Regions from separate parts of the Peribacillus sp. YIM B13481 genome, predicted to be linked through region 1. Evidence: riboswitches for the same ligand, from Rfam matches in the RefSeq annotation. Region 1 holds a riboswitch; each other region holds the start of a gene.
What was found. A riboswitch is a leader RNA that binds a small molecule or an ion and turns the genes downstream of it on or off. The one in region 1 is predicted to bind thiamine pyrophosphate.
Positions count from the first base shown of each region.

Region 1 (6,038 bases):
CCGGAGCTGCTGGAGCGGGCGGCAAAACTGCAGGTCATATTTGATATCCAACCAGGTTTCGTCACGTCCGATTTTCCGTGGGTGGAAGAAAAGGTTCCAGCCAATCTATTGGATTCCTCCTATGCCTGGAAAACCTATTTGAATATGGGCATCATTTGTGCAGGAGGGTCAGATGCGCCTATAGAGCCATTAAATCCAATTTTGGGCATCCATGCTGCTGTCACAAGGACGAAAATCAACAGTGAGGACAGTACCGTATATGGCTTGGATGAAAGGCTCTCCGTTCATGATGCCTTCGCACTTTATACAAAAGGGAGTGCTGCAGCTATCGGCCAGGAAAAACGCCGCGGTCAGATCATCAAAGGGTACGATGCAGATTTTACCGTGTTTAATCTGGATGTCTTTGCTGTTGTGCCGGATGATCTCCTGAAAGTTGAGGCGGTCATGACGGTCATAGATGACAGAATCATGTATGATAAAAAATAACAGTTGCAAAAAAAGAAATGGATACGCAAAATAGTTAGAATTCGATAAAGGAATTAATGGAAAGAAGGCAGGTTATGAAAGTGGATGAACAAAAAGAAGGGGCGATCTATGCAGCCCTTTCTTATATGATGTGGGGAGTCGTGCCAATTTACTGGAAGTTCCTTCAGGGAGTCGGAGCTACAGAAATCTTGGCTCAGAGGGTATTATGGTCTTTCGTCTTCATGCTGGTTTTATTGATGTTCATGAAAAAACGACAAGCGTTTCTTGATTATGTCAAAAACATATTGGGAAATCCCAAACTCTTTGCGGCGTTACTAACGGCCTCACTGCTCGTTACAGCTAATTGGGGAGTGTTCATCTGGGCCGTTAACTCAGGACGGATCCTTGACACGAGCCTTGGATATTATATCAATCCGCTAGTCAGTGTACTATTGGGAGTGATAGTTTTAAAAGAAAAATTGAGCGGGGCACAGATCATGTCGTTCCTGCTTGCAGGAATCGGGGTCTTGATCCTAGGCATTCATTTCGGTACGATCCCGTGGGTCTCTCTTGTTTTGGCCATGACCTTTGGATTATACGGCCTGGCAAAAAAAATGATCAAAGCCGAATCGGCGATCGGGCTGACGCTCGAAACGATGATGGTAACGCCTCTTGCCCTGGGTTACCTGATATACTTGATGAACCAATCAGAAATGCAATTCTTTACAGCAGGAAGCACAAGCTTGCTGTTGGTGGGCGGTGGGATTGTTACGGCCTTGCCTCTTTTATATTTTGCAAAGGGGGCGGAGAAGATCCCGTTATCGATGCTTGGGATTTTTCAGTATATCGCTCCGACCTTATCCTTACTGATCGGGGTATTCGTCTATCACGAAAGTTTTACAAAAGCGCATCTTTTAGCCTTTTTGTTCATATGGTCAGCCTTGGCTGTTTATACACTATCCATTACGAAATGGGGTCAGGCAAGTGCACGCAGGTTTAAAGGCAAAGGGAACATCGGTGCGTGAATAAGAAAAAATGCTTGGTGGTTCCATCCCCAAGCATTTTTTTTGCCTATATTTAAAGAAACCGGTTTTACGGCAGGAGAATTGCTTGAGTCATGAAAGATAAATCCTCGGACCTATTTCAGAAACAATCAAATCAGATAGGCTGACAAGACCGTGAACGGGCTTTGCACGGGAGATAGTTGGTTGGAATTGTCTATAGTAGGAACTATCCAGGCTAATGATATGCTTTGTCAGGAATGCTGAGATGGCGGCATTCGGCTTTCTATTGCTATTTAGTTCATCGATGATACCCTGTGCATTGGTAATCCCGATCCTGTGGCCATAAAAGAGGTCTTCTCCTAATAATATTGCATTCTCACCTTGCCATTCAGGTGTTTCCTCATCGTGATCAGGGTTTTTGAAGTAAAGGCAATCCCCTGGTAAATAATCCGTTCCTTGATGAACATGAAGAGCCATATTCTTCGGAGGGCGCCAGTCATATAGAAATAGGCTTGAAAAAAGATAGTCGAAATTCCTAGGGCCGATTAAATCCAAAATGGCCTTTAAAAAAGTGACGACTATCGCTGTACCGCATTCGAAAGCGTAAAGCGTTCCATTCAAGAAAATGTCCAGGAGTGCAACATGAGGGGCAATCCCTGGCTGAAGGGTAAAAGTGCCATCCTTTGAAAGGCGCCAATATTGTTTATTGGATGCCGATTCCTCAAGTGTGGAAAATTCTGCATCACTTTTATCCAACGCAAAAGCTGCCTCGATGACTCGGTGCCTCAGTTGTATATCGAAATTAAGGTATCCAAAGCTCCGATATTCAAAAATGTTAGAATCTTCCGCTAGCAATTGGAGAATTTCAAGCGATTTAGCAGATGCTATACCTGGTTGGATGTGACTGACATCTAATAATTTGTGATTAATCTTTATCATGATCATATCCACCTTTTGCTTTTGAAATTAAGGGCTTATAAAACCAGTACACAAAAAATGTCCACAGGTTATGCTCATTATATGAATACCTGCAAGGAAATGACTCTTTGAACGTGTCAGGCACGTAAACGAGAATGATTGGAATGGCATGATGTTTTGCTAGATATCCTTTAACGCAAGGGAAACCTTTCCAATTAATGAGAAGAAGCAAATTAGTATTCCTTTTTCCCCATGAATTGATATAATGGGAGAGAAAAGTTCATATGTGCGAGAAATGTAGGGGGGCCAGTACTGCTGGCTGAGATTGCGTCCTTTAGATGCTGACTCTTTGAACCTGATCTGGATGATGCCAGCGGAGGGAACATATTATTACTGACTTTCTGTTTTGTATGTTAAGCGTCCGAATTCATCTTCGGGCGTTTTTTGTTTTTTTACCGGTATTGGAATGGACCCTGGCGCCTCATTATGGTTTCGGCATATGGATCTTATATGATGTGTAGGAGGATAATAGTTTGAATAAATTCTTACCACTGTTAACTTCGTTGTTCCTTTTGGCTGGATGTGGGGCAGGCGGAACTAATGAAAAAGAAGAATCATCTAAAAAAGAAGGCAATAAAGAATTAAAAAAGGTATCGGTCGTGCTTGATTGGACACCGAATACAAACCATACAGGATTGTATGTAGCCAAGGAAAAAGGGTATTTCAAAGAACAAGGTCTGGATGTGGAAATTATCATGCCAGGCGAAGCTGGAGCTGATAAACTTGTGGCTTCAGGGAAATCTGAATTTGGCGTGAGCTACCAGGAGGGCATTACGCAGGCCCGCGTGCAAGGCGTTCCGATTGTTTCGCTAGCTGCTGTCATCCAGCATAATACCTCTGGATTCGCTTCACCTGCGGCAAAAAACATTAAAACTCCCAAGGATTTTGAAGGGAAAACGTATGGTGGCTGGGGGTCTCCAGTTGAAAAGGCCATTATTGATTCACTTATGAAAAAAGAAAATGCCGATGTAAATAAAGTGGATATAGTGAATACAGGGGACACAGATTTTTTCACTTCGGTTAAAAGGGATATAGATTTCGCCTGGATTTATTATGGGTGGACAGGTATCGAGGCTGAGTTGCGGAATGAAAAGCTTAATATGGTTTACTTAACCGAATACTCTGATAAGCTGGATTACTATACGCCTGTTTTGACAACAAATGAAAAGATGATAAAAGAGGATCCTGAGACTGTTAAAGCATTCGTTCATGCAGCTTCGAAAGGGTACCAGTTTGCAATTAAGAATCCTGATGATGCAGCGGACATATTAATTAAGTCTGCACCTGATCTAGATCCAAAACTAGTGAAGAAAAGCCAGGAGTGGCTTGCAGATAAGTATCAGGATGATGCTCCGCGTTGGGGTGAACAAAAGCTTGAAATCTGGAAGAATTATAGTGATTGGATGAAGGAAAATAAGCTTCTTGAAGGTGATTTCAATCCTGAAAAGGCATTTACCAATGAATTTTTACCAAAATAGGAGGAAATACAATGGCCAATTCATTAATTAGTATACAAATCATTCCTAAAGGGGAAAATGTCATCCCCATGGTCGATGAAGCAATCAAGATCATTGATGAATCAGGTGTCAAGTATGAGGTTCACCCGCTAGAAACAACAATGGAGGGTGAGCTATCCGAGCTTTTTGCCGTGATAGAAAAAATGAATGTAAGAATGATTGAATTAGGCTCGCCGAATGTCATTTCCCAAGTGAAGATACTATATCAGCCAAGCGGGATTACGATGGATACGTTAACGGAGAAATATCGGGCATGATCAAAAGGGGAATTTGGAAGAAGGGGGCTCCCTTCTTTCTTTTATTATGTTTGCTGATAGTATGGGAGTCAATGACAGTCTTATTAAAGGTTGAAAAATGGCTGCTTCCCGCTCCATCAGCCATTTTCATTGAAGGAATTGAGTCGTCCCGTAATCTTTTTGGACACCTTATATCAACAACTGAGCTTGCGTTATCGGGTTTTCTTATTGGAAGCTGTATCGGTTTATTGATTGCTGCAATCTTACACCTATTTCCAGGTGTGAAGGACGCGGTTTATCCTCTGCTCATACTCTCGCAAAATATACCAATCATAGTTTTGGCACCGCTTTTAGTGATCTGGTTTGGCTTTGGCATGCTGCCTAAGTTAATTGTGATTTCACTCGTATGTTTTTTTCCGGTTGCGGTTGCTTCATTGGACGGTTTTCGCCAGACACCTTACGAACTTAAGCATTATTTCAAGATGATGGGAGCGGGGAAAAACCAGTTATTTTGGAAGCTGGAACTTCCCCACTCGATCCCGTTCATTTTCTCAGGCCTAAAAATTTCGGCCACCTATAGTATAATGGGTGCGGTTATTTCGGAATGGCTTGGGGCTAAATCGGGGATTGGTGTTTATATGACGCTCGCTTCCTCCGCGTTTCGGACAGATCGGGTGTTTGTTGCCATTTTCATCATTATGGGAATGAGCCTTCTCTTTTTTGGAATCATCACATTCCTGGAGAAATATTTAGTTTCATGGAAGAGAAAGGAGGGTGAAAGGGATGATGCTGGAAATTAAAGATGTCTCCTTTGCTTTCGATGGTAAACAGAATATTTTAGAGAATATGAATTTCCATGTAGATGATGGGGAATTTGTCACAATCCTAGGACCATCTGGCAGCGGTAAAAGTACGTTGTTCCACTTGATAGGCGGTATTTTGAAGCCGGATCAGGGCATCATTTCGTTGGATGGTAAAAAGATAAATGGCTTTAAGGGCCATATAAGCTATATGCCGCAGCAGCCATCCCTTTTACCTTGGAGAACGGTGTTGGATAATGTTTTGCTTGGAAGTGAGCTTGCTGGGATAAGAGACAAAGAAATGGCAAAAGCCCTTTTGTTGAAAGCTGGATTAGAAGAGTATGTGAAGGCATATCCGCATGAATTATCTGGGGGCATGAAGCAAAGGGCCGCTTTCATTCGAAGCATCTTAAGTCGACAGGACTTGATGTGCCTGGACGAACCCTTTTCTGCTCTGGATGAACTGACAAGATTGGAAATGCAAAAATGGCTGTTGTCTGTTTGGGAACAAAATCGGAGATCTGTGCTTTTTGTTACCCACAGCATAGATGAAGCGGTTTTCCTTTCAGATAGAATTTATGTGTTATCAGCAAAACCGGCTGCTGTCATCAAAGAAGTGAAAGTTCCATTTCCAAGGCCAAGAAGTGAGGAACAATTTCTAAGTGATGAATTTTTAAATTTGAAGAGAGAATTATATGCCGCACTAAAGCCAACCCTTTCTTAAGTCAGGAGGAAATTGAAAATGAAGATCATCGACAGCCATATCCATTTGGATAGGTATGATGAAAGTGAACAGAAGCAGATTCTCTCTGATATGGAAAAGGTGCATTTGGAATCATTGGTGACAGTTTCCATGAATTTAACCTCTTCCATAAACAATGACCAGCTTTCACTCAAAGATTCACGAATTAAGCCTGCCTTCGGCTTTCATCCCGAGCAGCCCCTCCCGAGTAAAGAGGAAGTGAACGAATTATTGTATTGGATGCGGGAACATCGTCATAATATGGTTGCTGTAGGTGAGATCGGACTCCCGTATTA
Region 1 is NZ_JBHZPE010000002.1:226,135-232,172, reverse strand. It holds gene ACFX4X_RS02615 (amidohydrolase) at 1-486, shown strand, start outside; gene rarD (EamA family transporter RarD) at 561-1,490, shown strand; gene ACFX4X_RS02605 (protein-glutamine gamma-glutamyltransferase) at 1,581-2,408, opposite strand; TPP riboswitch at 2,677-2,786, shown strand; gene ACFX4X_RS02600 (ABC transporter substrate-binding protein) at 2,921-3,925, shown strand; gene ACFX4X_RS02595 (thiamine-binding protein) at 3,937-4,221, shown strand; gene ACFX4X_RS02590 (ABC transporter permease) at 4,218-5,000, shown strand; gene ACFX4X_RS02585 (ABC transporter ATP-binding protein) at 4,984-5,724, shown strand; gene ACFX4X_RS02580 (TatD family hydrolase) at 5,743-6,038, shown strand, end outside.

Region 2 (6,038 bases), on a different contig from region 1:
TGGATATAAAAATGAAACAAAAAGGGATTGACAAAAGTAAGATGCGTTTCATCGAATGCCCCGTAAAACACAAAAATAAGAATAAAACACCAATGGTCACATTCATCATATAATTCAGATCATGAATGAATAATGCCACAATGCATAAAACAAGCAATGCGCATAGTTTAAGGCTTGGATTAACCTTATGGAGCCATGTTTCTGCACTTGAAACATTCATCTACATGACACTCCTTTTAAAATGATAAAACTTTGGTCTCCATAAATCCGGATTGCGTGTTGACCTTTTCATCACTTATTACATTTCCGTCTTTAACCGTCCAGATCCTGGTTGCAAAGTTTCTTGAAATATGATCGTCATGAGTTACCATGATCACTGTTGTTCCGCGCCTTCGATATTCCTCAAACCATTCCAGTAATGCAAAGGTATTTTTCGAATCTTGGCCAAAGGTAGGCTCATCCAAGAGAATGATTTTTTTGTCTATGACGATAGAGGCAGCTACGCTTAAGCGACGCTTTTGACCCATTGATAATTGAAATGGATGTTTATCCCGATGGGCCTCTAGGCGGAACACTTCAAGCAATGATTGAACTCTCTCCATTATTTCTTGGTGTGGCCTTTTTCCAATTCGCAATGAATAAGCAATCTCTTCATATACAGAATTTGCAATGAACTGAAACTCAGGATTTTGAAAGACAAACGTCATATGATCGGTTAGATTTTTCACCCTTTTAATAGGGGCTCCCATTAATTCATACGTACCATTCGTTTTTATGAACTGCATCAGTGCATGCAAAAGAGTACTCTTCCCCGCGCCATTTTCTCCCCTGATTACAATCCATTCCCCTGAATGGACCATCAATTCTTCAACCTTGATTTTTTCCTCTTTATTCCGAAAACCGCTAAAGCCCTGCACATGCACTAAGGGTGAACCGTCTGCAAATTGTTGTTCCCGAATGGGGGCATTCTCTTGTATATATTCATCCCAAACACCAGGGAACCAAATTCCATGTTCTTTCATTTCCTTTTTATATAGTGAAAGAATGGTATCTCTTGGACCATCAGCCATGATTTCACCTTCACCGTTAAAAAGCACGATTCGTTCGATGAATTCTAAAACATGGTCGATTTTATGCTCGACGATAATTACCGTTTTGTCTCGACCGACTTCCTTCAACAAACCCCAGATTTCTTTAGTTCCTTCCGGATCAAGCATGGCGGTTGGTTCATCTAAAAATATCACTTCCGGTTCAAGGGCCAATACTGAAGCGATTGCCAGACGCTGTTTCATCCCGCCTGATAATGTTTCTATACTTGTATGGCCTAGGTTCAATCCTACTTTACGAATATGATTTTGGATTTTCTCATTCATTTCTTCTTTAGGGACGGAAAGGTTCTCAAGGACGAAGGCAATTTCCTCATCAGCAAATGGCATGCAAAACTGACTATCAGGGTCTTGAAAAACATATCCCCATGAAGAAGCGCATTTCAATTTCTCCGCTTTCATCGGGACTTCGATGGAATTCGGAATCAATCCGCTTAACACTTGCAAAAGAGTCGACTTACCACATCCTGATGGTCCCAACAATAGAACTTTTTCACCTTTATCAATCGAGACTGATAGGTCCTTGAAAATCAAAGACCCATCACCTGGAAATTTCATTCTTAACTTCTCAACAGAAACGATTGGTTTCATGGCCATCAACCTCTACTTTTGGTCCAGTTCTGCATAATCTTTACTTGAAACGGGACGAACTAGATTAGTTACTCCTGTTGCTTCCAGGACTTTAACTAGATAAAAAGCAGTTACACCTGCAAAGAATATGGAACCCACAAACCTCGCTATCATGAATAACGATAAATTCCAAAGAGTGAGAGCACCTATTTCCCCGTAGGCAAAATCCATTAATACTGATGCAAGGCAGGAAGCTATCGCAGCTAAAACGGCCACCGGCATATTGAATTTTTTATATTTGAACGCCATGAATACCAGTTCAGCGAACAAACCTTGGACCACCCCATATAAGAGTACGGACAGCCCCCATGGTGAACCTAGAAAGAATTCACCTGAAGCTGCAGCTATCTCTGCCAGAAGTGCCACACCCGGTTTCCGTAAAATCAAAAAGGCGACGGGGCCAGCTATAAACCACATTCCATAAATAAGTTGATCTAGATGTAATCCTAATGGTTTAACGGAATAATAAATCGAACCCCAAAGGATATAAACGATTCCAAATGCTACGGCAATCACGATCGTGACTAATATATCCGTTAATTTCAATCCTTTTTTCATATTTCAATCTCCTTTATACTTCTAGTGTTTCCTTATGCACAGGCCATGTCTCTAAACGATAAGCCATTTCCCAAAATGAGTACTCATATTGGCTGCTAAGGATAAAATGCTCCTTCATTCTTTCCTTATCTTCATCTGTTACCTTTTCAGCAATCTCATCAAGCCTCGCAATTTGTTCTTCTACCAAAGAGCGGAACCACTCTCCGCCGTAAGCCGCTATCCATTCTTGATAAATCGGCTCTTCCGGTTTACACTCTTGCAGCTTTTCACCTATTTCATAATACAGCCAATAACATGGCAAGATAGCCGCAATAACGTCACCTAAATGTCCAGAATATGCCGCACGATACATATGGGAAGTGTAAGCATAGGCAGTCGGGGCAGGTTTGAAATTTTCCCGTTCTTCTTTGGTGATGCCTAATCTCTCAGAAAAATTTTCATGAAGCTTCAACTCCGCTTCATATGTTCCCTGTGCGTGGCCGGCAAGCCTGCTTGTTGTATGTAAATCTGTAGCCTTGACTGCTCCTAAAGCTTGAACTCTAGCAAAATGAGATAAATAATAGGCATCCTGCTTGACATAAAAACGAAAACACTCTATTGGCAATGTGCCATCTCCTATTCCTGCAACAAACGGGTGATTAAAGCTAGCTTCCCAAATATGATCAACTTCCTGGCGGATTTCCTCTGAAAACTTCATGTCCATTACCTCCAAATTCTATTTTTTTATGAATGATACGGATAAAAGCCTTTTATAACCCCTTTTTTTTGCAAATAAAAAACCACTTTCTTTAACGTAAAGAAAGTGGTTGTACTTGAAAAAATACAGAAACGTATTGTCCCAGACCCCACTTCCCTACGCTGGTATAAACCAGATCAGGTTCTAAGGGTCTTAAAGTCATACTTTAATCTCAGCTTCTCAGGTAAAATCAGTTTTACCTATAAAGCACCCCTAGTGGTACAAATTGTATATATATTTCATTTGCCTTTATATTAACACGATAAATCCAATTGTCAAACGTATTAGAAAAGTTTTCAATCAAAGATGTTCATTATTAATCTTTTGGATTACTAGTCTTTCAATCTTCTAATACGTTAAGGATGAAGAAAAGAGGATGCCGCAGCCCCCCCATTCTCTATGGAATAATAAGATACTCTTATCCTCTTTTTTTAAGGCTGTTTTCACATACTTTGTTGCTATTTACCAGGTAGTGAGTTGTGGTTGATTTCCCCTCCAGATGCTCGCTTTCCGCGGGGCGGGCGGTGAGCCTCCTCGGCGTAAACGCCTGTGGGGTCTCACGTGTCCTGCTGCTCCCGCAGGAGTCTCGCACTTCTGCTCCAATCAACCTTAAATAGTTTCGTTTTAAAAACAACAATCTTTACGAAAAGAGCCTTTTTTAAAGACAGACATAACAAAATATTAAACATCAAAGTATTGGATAGATTGGATCTACTTAATTTGAATTCATAGTTTTTCGTCTACAATCCCTACAACTTTATCGCTGTCATGAATCTCCATATGCTTCGCTGTGCGGCAATCGTACAGCACTTTTATCCATAAACTCCAGAATGTATCTTGTGTTAACTAATCAAACGGAGGCTTAATGAAGTGTTCTCACTGACTCAGATGTAAAGGGAACCAATTCTGCTGTTCGGCCGTCACGAATCTTGTTTACCCAAGCAGGATCAACCATTAATGCCCGACCCACGGCTACCAGATCAAATTCTTCACGTTCAAGCCTTTCGATTAACCCGTCGATCTTGGTATTTTTGGCACTCTTTCCTTCCGTAAAGTGACTCGTAAAATCGTTATCCAGACCGACTGATCCAACCGTAATCGTCGGTTTACCCGTCAGCTTTTTTGTCCATCCGGCGAGATTCAGATTGGAGCCTTCGAACTCAGGCTCCCAGAAACGGCGGGTCGAGCAGTGGAAAATATCGACGCCCGCATCGGAAAGTGGCGTCAGGAACCGTTCCAGCAGCACCGGCGTTGCTGCCAGTTTCGCTGTAAAATCCGTCTGCTTCCATTGCGAGAACCGCAGCACAATCGGGAATTCCGGTCCGACGGCACGGCGGCAAGCTTCGATGACTTCGACCGCGAAGCGGGTGCGGGCAACCATGTCGCCGCCATAGCTGTCGGTACGCGGGTTCGTTTTCTCCCAGAAGAATTGGTCGATCAAATATCCATGCGCACCGTGAAGCTCAATGCCGTCGAACCCAAGCCGCTTGGCTTCGAATGCTGCCTGCGCAAAGGCTTGAACGATTGCGGCGATATCCAATTCCGAATAATCGCCAACATGGCCTCGCGCACCCATATGCCAAATCTGCGGAATAATCCGTCCGCCTACTTCGTGTACAGCAGCCACGACGTTTGCCCAACCGTTTAATGCAGCTTCGCCATAGAAATGCGGTACATTGGCTTGATTGGACGAATCCGAATGATTAATCACCGTACCTTCTGTCACGATAAGTCCAACGCCATTTTCAGCCCTGCGGCGATAATAGGCGGCCACATCAGGACCAGGCACTCCTTCAGGAGAAAATTGTCTCGTCATCGGTGCCATCACTATACGATTTGCCAGGGTCGTATTTCCGAATGCGAATGGTTTAAACAAGTTTTGAATAGATTGAGAATAATTCATAATTGACCTCCAAATAATTGAAATAGTGTTGTAGAATATATCCGCAACAGATTAGTAATTGCGTTCTTTGCTGAGAGCATCGTTCGGATAAGTTGGGAGCCCTTGGCTGGGTTGTCAGGCCGTAATCAACAGCCAATCCTGGCCGCCCTCCATAAGGTCAATCCCCCGTTCTGTCCTGCATGGATCTGACCATACGGGTCACCATCTTGCGCGGCATTAATCGCGGAATGAACGCCACGAACCGGTTGCGAGCCCCTGGCATTATGAGTGTCTTCCCGCGAAAGAAGCCTCGGTACCCTTCCTCAGCCACCTGCCCGGCCTCCATGATGGCCCCACTCTGGAACAGCTTCGAGGCGCCCATACCCGAACGATCGACGAATCCGGTTGACGTCAGCCCCGGACATAGTGCCGTCACAGTAACACCCGTGCCGCTCACCTCGTTCTCGAGAGCCTCGGTGAACGACAGCACGTACGCCTTCGTCGCGTAGTAAACCGACATCATAGGTCCCGGGAAAAAACCCACCAACGAAGCAACATTCATAATGCCCCCTTGGCCCCGTTTGACCATATCTGACAAGAACAACTTCGTCATAACAGTCAGAGCCTTGATATTGACATCAATCATATTCGTCTCTTGGTCCAACTTCGTTTCCAAGAATGTCCCGTACAAACCGAAGCCGGCATTATTGACAAGATAGTCGACGACAACCCCCTTCTCCTTAAGCTCCGCGACAATCTCCTCCGGTACGCCGGGTGATGCGACATCCTTGGCGATGACTGTCGTTTGGATGCCATATTTATTCCGATATTCCTTCGCTAGTTCCAAAAGTTTACCCTCGCTCCGCGCCACCAGCACTATATCATGTCCATCTTTGGCGAAACGATCCGCCAACTCTTGGCCAATCCCACCCGACACTCCAGTGATAAGTACAGTTTTTCTCATTTTGCAATCCACCTCTGTTTTTAGTGTAAAACTTTAAACCGTTTTGCAGCGTTTTCTAACCCCTGATTGTGACTATGGATGGTGTTTAGCCATACAGCAGAATCCGCTGGTCGGACCGTACTCAAGAAAAGTTGCCCGCCTCGCCCAACATTAAAGAACGAA
Region 2 is NZ_JBHZPE010000026.1:12,432-18,469, forward strand. It holds gene ACFX4X_RS15290 (energy-coupling factor transporter transmembrane component T family protein) at 1-220, opposite strand, end outside; gene ACFX4X_RS15295 (ABC transporter ATP-binding protein) at 237-1,697, opposite strand; gene ACFX4X_RS15300 (ECF transporter S component) at 1,710-2,294, opposite strand; gene tenA (thiaminase II) at 2,308-2,991, opposite strand; TPP riboswitch at 3,128-3,255, opposite strand; gene ACFX4X_RS15310 (NADH:flavin oxidoreductase) at 3,893-4,933, opposite strand; gene ACFX4X_RS15315 (SDR family NAD(P)-dependent oxidoreductase) at 5,091-5,876, opposite strand.
Region 2: linked by a shared signal. The riboswitch ahead of tenA (thiaminase II) and the one ahead of ACFX4X_RS02600 (ABC transporter substrate-binding protein) in region 1 are both predicted to bind thiamine pyrophosphate.

Region 3 (6,038 bases), on a different contig from region 1:
AATGGCGGGGCCTGATCCTTCAATTCTCGATTTAAAGTAAGCTCGATTGGTTTATCCACAGCTGGAATGCTTTCATCGCTTTTCAATTTATCGGCAATATTCTTGTTATGGCCCTCTCCATTAAATATAAATGATCCAATATCTGAATGATGCTCCAACGCCCTTTTTCAGGATGGGCGTCCAGTTGTTCATCCGATAGTCCTTTGACCGCAATTAAAAGTTCTTCCCTGATATTTTCATTTTATAGCATCTCCTCTTATGGCCTAGCTAATCTCCTTTAATTATTCCATTTTCTATATGAATGTGTAAAATAATAATGCTTTTTGACAGAAACGAACCGATTTATAGTTGTCTATTTTCCGAAAAGCTCTATGATAGTCATAAAGGTAAAATTCACCTAATACAAATGACTTCCGAAATTCCATATATCTCCAAATAGCAATGACTTTGCGATGTTGTAAGCAATAATAAAGAACATAAAGAAAAATCATTACAGCTCACATACTATATATACAAAACTATAGGTAGTATGTGAGGAGACAATACCTATAGGGAACCTAATGCCACACCTAAATCATTGAATAAAAAAAAACGTTGAAGTTGCTAACCCTTTTCGCTCAGTATTTACTGACTGAACAGAAGAGTTTGCATAGCAGGTTGAAGAACACCAAACTCTTCTCCTATGATTGCTCCCGCACTTAAAAATGCATTCATGGTATGTGCTTGACTCAAAATGATCATACCTATGATAAAAATTAATACGAATGGATAGACTATATGATTTGCTCCTTTACGATCAAATAGTTTTCCAACAAATGGACGTGACAGTTTTATAAAGAGTGCGAAGATTACAAAGAAATAACTTGTAATAGATGTCATACCTAATGCCTCAGCATAAATAGGGATAAAAGTAAAATACGCCCGCATAAGCAAAAGTAAGAACAGCAGCCATTAAATCAATGGGAACAGTCCCAATCTCAAAAAAACCCGGATAAGGGAATCTTTTTTATGTATGTCCGTTATCCGGGGTATAATTCAGCCTTCTGTGCATTTTTTACTTTCATTTGAAATGATACCTTTCCAAAATCCGATTCGTAATGAGCTGATATCCCTTTTCATTGGGATGAATCTTATCACTGAAATACTCGGTTTTCTTTTTATTCTCAAAAAGATCATTTGTAGGAATGAATACCATCCTTTTATCCTTTTTCGCTATTCCCATTATTGATTGGTTATAATCTTGGATGTGCTTTTCAAGTTTTTGATTATCTTTAATCGGATTATACAGTCCCACTACAAGTATATCCGCTTTATCGTTTGCCTTTATCAGTGTCGAAGTAATCTTATCAAGATGGTTGATATACTCCCGTTTACCCTCATCGATTTTTCGATCACTTATTTTCTTCAAGTCACCGCCGTTACTATTGATCAAGTCATTGGTTCCAATATAAACGATGAAAGTATCGGCTTTATCAAGTTTCGATTTAATGCGGTAATCATCAAGCTGATTCATGACCCCATCCGTTTCCTGACCTTTTATACCGTAATTCCAAAAACTCACTTTTTGTTCCGATTCCGGATTATTCAATTCATCCTCCAGACCTTCTACATATCCCTCCCCGTCCTTATCCCCTTTTCCAAAGGTTAACGAATCTCCAAAAGCCATTACCCTTTGCACATCTTTCGACTCCGAGGCCTGAAATTTATATGCAGCAAAACAAATAACTAGTACAATAATTAACAAACCTGCTACTTTTTTCATTGGTTTCTCCTTTTGTCTATTTACTATGAAGTATTTCATCATTTTAAATACCCAAAAATCTGTAGTTTTAACATACAAAAATGAATTGTCAGATAAATAGTAAAGAGTGTATGATAATATAAAACTTTCAATGGATTGGGCTTCATTCACCGGCCTTTATGTAAGCGGGATGATACCCTTTATTCTGGAGATTGAATATAAATGATAGATAGGAGTTTAAATGATGGCAGAGCACATAGAGTTTAGGGAGGCAGCACTTTCGGATTTACCCAGAATCGTTGAAATATATAATTCGACAATTGCTTCAAGAATGGTCACGGCAGATACGGAACCTGTATCCGTACAATCGAGGGTTAAATGGTTTGAGGAACATCATTCAGAAAGTCGACCGCTATATATCATTACTATAGAAGGGCAAACTGCCGGATGGATGAGCTTTCAATCTTTCTATGGCCGGCCAGCTTATGATTCTACGGCCGAAATCAGCATTTATATCGATGATTATTTCCGGGGAAAAGGAATCGGACAAATTTCGATTCAAAAGGCAATTGAAGTGAGCCCTAAATTAGGGGTGAAAACTTTATTAGGTTTCATTTTTGCCCACAATATACCTAGCCTGAAGCTTTTTTCAAAATTCGGGTTTGAAAAATGGGCAAATTTTCCTCGAGTTGCAGAGCTCGATGGCATTGAAAGAGATTTGATTATACTTGGGAAACGTGTCGATAATTAAAATATTCATTTAAAGCTATTGCCTTGAGCAGTAGCCTTTTTCGGATTAAGCGAGGCCGAAATGGAGAATTTAGAAATACCTATATCCTTTCTTAAGGGAAAAATATTCAGAATCTCTTTTATTTGTTAAAGCATTCAACAGCGTATCCAATTCTTGGCTTGCTTGAACAGTTAGAAGACTTGTTAAACCATAAATTGCCGCCAATTTGATCATTTCTTGTCTCTTCTCTTCTACTTTTTCAACAGTTACCTTCTGGCAAAGCATCAAGCCACCTCCCATTTATTCAATTTTTTTACACCTTCATCATAATGAAAATTATAGTTAAAATCAACTATTTATTTGAAATCAAATGTGTAATTTTACAGTTTAAATGTGACAAAAAGCCTATTTCATTTTCTAAATATGTATATATTGTGTCATCCCCTATATAAACATAAATAAAAAAAGCATCCACAAGTATAGACTGCGAATGCTTACATCATATCCCTTATCCCAAGATTATAGCCTATCGATTACTATGTCATCCATTCCGAAGGAGACTGGTTATTAGGTCTATTTATTACAATCTTATATTCATTTTCAAGTACTTTTAACGGGGCATCATAAAGGTGCCTTTCATCAGAGGTTTTGTATACTCCATTGGCCAATAACTCTTCAATAAGCATTGCCTTCCTCTGTTCAATCCTCTTAAATAATTCTGCCATGTAAATGGCTCCTTTCCTAGTCATCATAGAGCCCGCTTCTAGTTGAGCTAAACTGTATTAACCGGTTTGATTTCACCAAATTATATATACCTTTTCTAGTATGCCACTAAACGTTATTCCGCAAAAATAAAAGCCTCTTCTAATTCAAGAAGAGGCTTACAGTGTCCGTACGGCTCTTCTTATCTTCCAAGCAAATGCTTGTTGGATTTAGCACAGTTCCCAAAATGGGTCTGCTGCCGAGGTTTCTTTGGGCCAAGTCCCTCCACCTCTCTGGATAAGAATTCAATATATAAATGATGTAGAAATGATTTTATCCCAATAAACATCAAAAGTCAATTACCTGGTTCTTCCTTTTCCACTTGCCATAAATGGGTTTCCCCTTTCAAATGTGGGTTGCATTTTCTTGTCTTTCTGATATGATGTCAGTAATTACATACAATTCACACCACTAGGGGAGTCTTTTTTTAGACTGAGATGGAATTAGTTCCGGACCCTTTGAACCTGAACCGGCTCATACCGGCGGAGGGAAGTGGATGATATCGTCCATTTGCAGACTTTATCCATCTACCCCGTTCCGTATTCAGGAGCGGTTTTTTTTATGGATGTAAATAGGGGATCTATTCTAAAGGAGGATGAACAATGGAGAATACTAAATTAGAAACCTTCAGTGAAAGACTTCATGGACGGGCAAAAGAAATTTGGAAAAGGAACCATTCACATCCCTTTGTCCAGGCAATTGGAAACGGCACGCTACCTGAAAAAAAATTTTCTTATTATTTGAAGCAGGACTATATCTATCTCATGGAATATTCCAAGCTTTTTGCTCTAGGTGTCATCAAAGCTCATAATATCGAAACCATGGCAAGATTTTCCAGTATTTTAAACGAAACTCTTCAAGTGGAAATGGATATCCATCGGCAATATGCTTCGGAATTCGGAATCAGTACCAAGGAATTGGAAGAAACAGAACCTACGCCTACCACTTTAGCCTATACGGGTTACATGCTAAATGCAGCTCAGCATGGGACTTTGGCAGACCTCATCGCTTGTCTCCTACCATGTGCTTGGGATTATTATGAAATTGGTTTGATATTAAAAAAACAAAATGGTGAAGCATTGGAAAACAACCGCTACGCAGATTGGATAAGGTCCTATTCATCTCCTGAATTCGGTGAGGCACACAAGTGGCTGATTGCTTTATTGGAAGAATTAACAAGAGGCATGCCTGAAAAGGAACTTCTGAGATTAGAAAAGCACTTTTTGGTGACTTCCCGATATGAATATTTATTCTGGGATATGGTTCAAAATGAACAAGATTGGCCACTGTAGGTATTGGCCATGATGATGAATCCAATCAAGAAAATGACGTTGACTGCCATGATCACGGGTATAACGACTCTGACCAGTTCAATTATTTTCATCCCTGTCGGATTTGCTAAAATCTTCCCTATACAGCATCTGGCAAATGTCCTGACAGCCGTTTTATTGGGGCCTGCCTATTCGGTAACACAAGCTTTATTAGTTTCCATCATTAGAAACATGTCTGGTACCGGTTCAATTTTCGCCTTTCCTGGCAGCATGATAGGTGCACTATTGGCTGCCGTCCTTTATCGAAAAACACAAAGCTTGAAATTCGCCTGTCTAGGGGAAGTGATTGGGACCGGCATTCTCGGATCCCTATCCTGTTATCCACTTGCACTCCTCCTATTGGGGGAAAAAGCTGCTCTTTTTGGTTTTTTACCAGCTTTTATGCTTAGTTCATTCGCAGGTGCGCTTTTAGCTTTCATATTACTTAAAATACTTCTAAAAAATAATTATATGAAGGGGATTTTTTATGAAAACAGCATTAACCATCGCAGGCTCTGATTCAGGGGGCGGTGCTGGAATACAAGCAGATTTAAAAACATTTTCTGCACATGGTGTCTTTGGAATGTCTGCCATTACAGCTGTTACTGCACAAAACACAATGGAAGTGCGTTCAGTTCAGGCCATCGAAACAGCTATCATCTCGGATCAAATTGCTGCCATCTTTGAGGATATTCATGTCGATGCAGTAAAAATAGGAATGCTTGGATCAAAAGAAATAGTGAAAACAGTCGCTGCGTCCATTAAAACCTACTTACCTTCCATCGTTATCCTTGACCCAGTCATGATTTCAAAAAGCGGCCACCATTTGCTAGACGAAAAAGCTGTCACTGCCTTAAAAATGGAATTGCTTCCGCTTGCAACACTTGTAACCCCGAATGTACCAGAAGCGGAAGTCCTTACTGGCTTGTCGATTCGAACGAAACAAGATTTTTACAGGGCATGCATATCCATACATGAACTAGGTTCTAAAGCCGTTTTACTTAAAGGGGGCCATGCAGCAGGAAATCCAAACGATCTTTTTTATGATGGAACTGACTTCCAATGGATCAAGGGAGAACGCATTCATACACAAAACACACATGGTACAGGCTGTACCCTATCATCCGCCATTACATCCAACCTGGCAAATGGACTGCCATTGAAAGAGTCGATTGAACTGGCCAAGACCTATATTTCCGAAGCGATACGTAATAGCTTTTCAATCGGTAGGGGGCATGGACCTGTCCATCATTTTCATTCATTTTCAAAAAAAGAACGGAGTGACTTAATATGAATGTTGCTGCAGCCGATTTATTCGTGAAAGTACGAGAAAGAAAACCTCTCGTTCACCAAATCACCAACTTTGTTACGGTCAACGACTGTGCCAATGTCACCCTTGCCATCGGTGGCTCACCTGTAATGACATCGAGCCCCAGTGAAGTGGCGGATATGGTCAAATTAGCGAATGCATTGGTCCTGAATTTCGGTACGATTG
Region 3 is NZ_JBHZPE010000019.1:53,778-59,815, reverse strand. It holds gene ACFX4X_RS13060 (hypothetical protein) at 1-158, opposite strand, end outside; gene ACFX4X_RS13055 (MFS transporter) at 625-933, opposite strand; gene ACFX4X_RS13050 (DUF459 domain-containing protein) at 1,061-1,762, opposite strand; gene ACFX4X_RS13045 (GNAT family N-acetyltransferase) at 1,986-2,492, shown strand; gene ACFX4X_RS13040 (aspartyl-phosphate phosphatase Spo0E family protein) at 2,562-2,756, opposite strand; gene ACFX4X_RS13035 (Fur-regulated basic protein FbpA) at 3,008-3,196, opposite strand; SAM riboswitch class I at 3,373-3,477, opposite strand; TPP riboswitch at 3,637-3,741, shown strand; gene tenA (thiaminase II) at 3,836-4,525, shown strand; gene thiW (energy coupling factor transporter S component ThiW) at 4,541-5,062, shown strand; gene thiD (bifunctional hydroxymethylpyrimidine kinase/phosphomethylpyrimidine kinase) at 5,031-5,837, shown strand; gene thiM (hydroxyethylthiazole kinase) at 5,834-6,038, shown strand, end outside.
Region 3: linked by a shared signal. The riboswitch ahead of tenA (thiaminase II) and the one ahead of ACFX4X_RS02600 (ABC transporter substrate-binding protein) in region 1 are both predicted to bind thiamine pyrophosphate.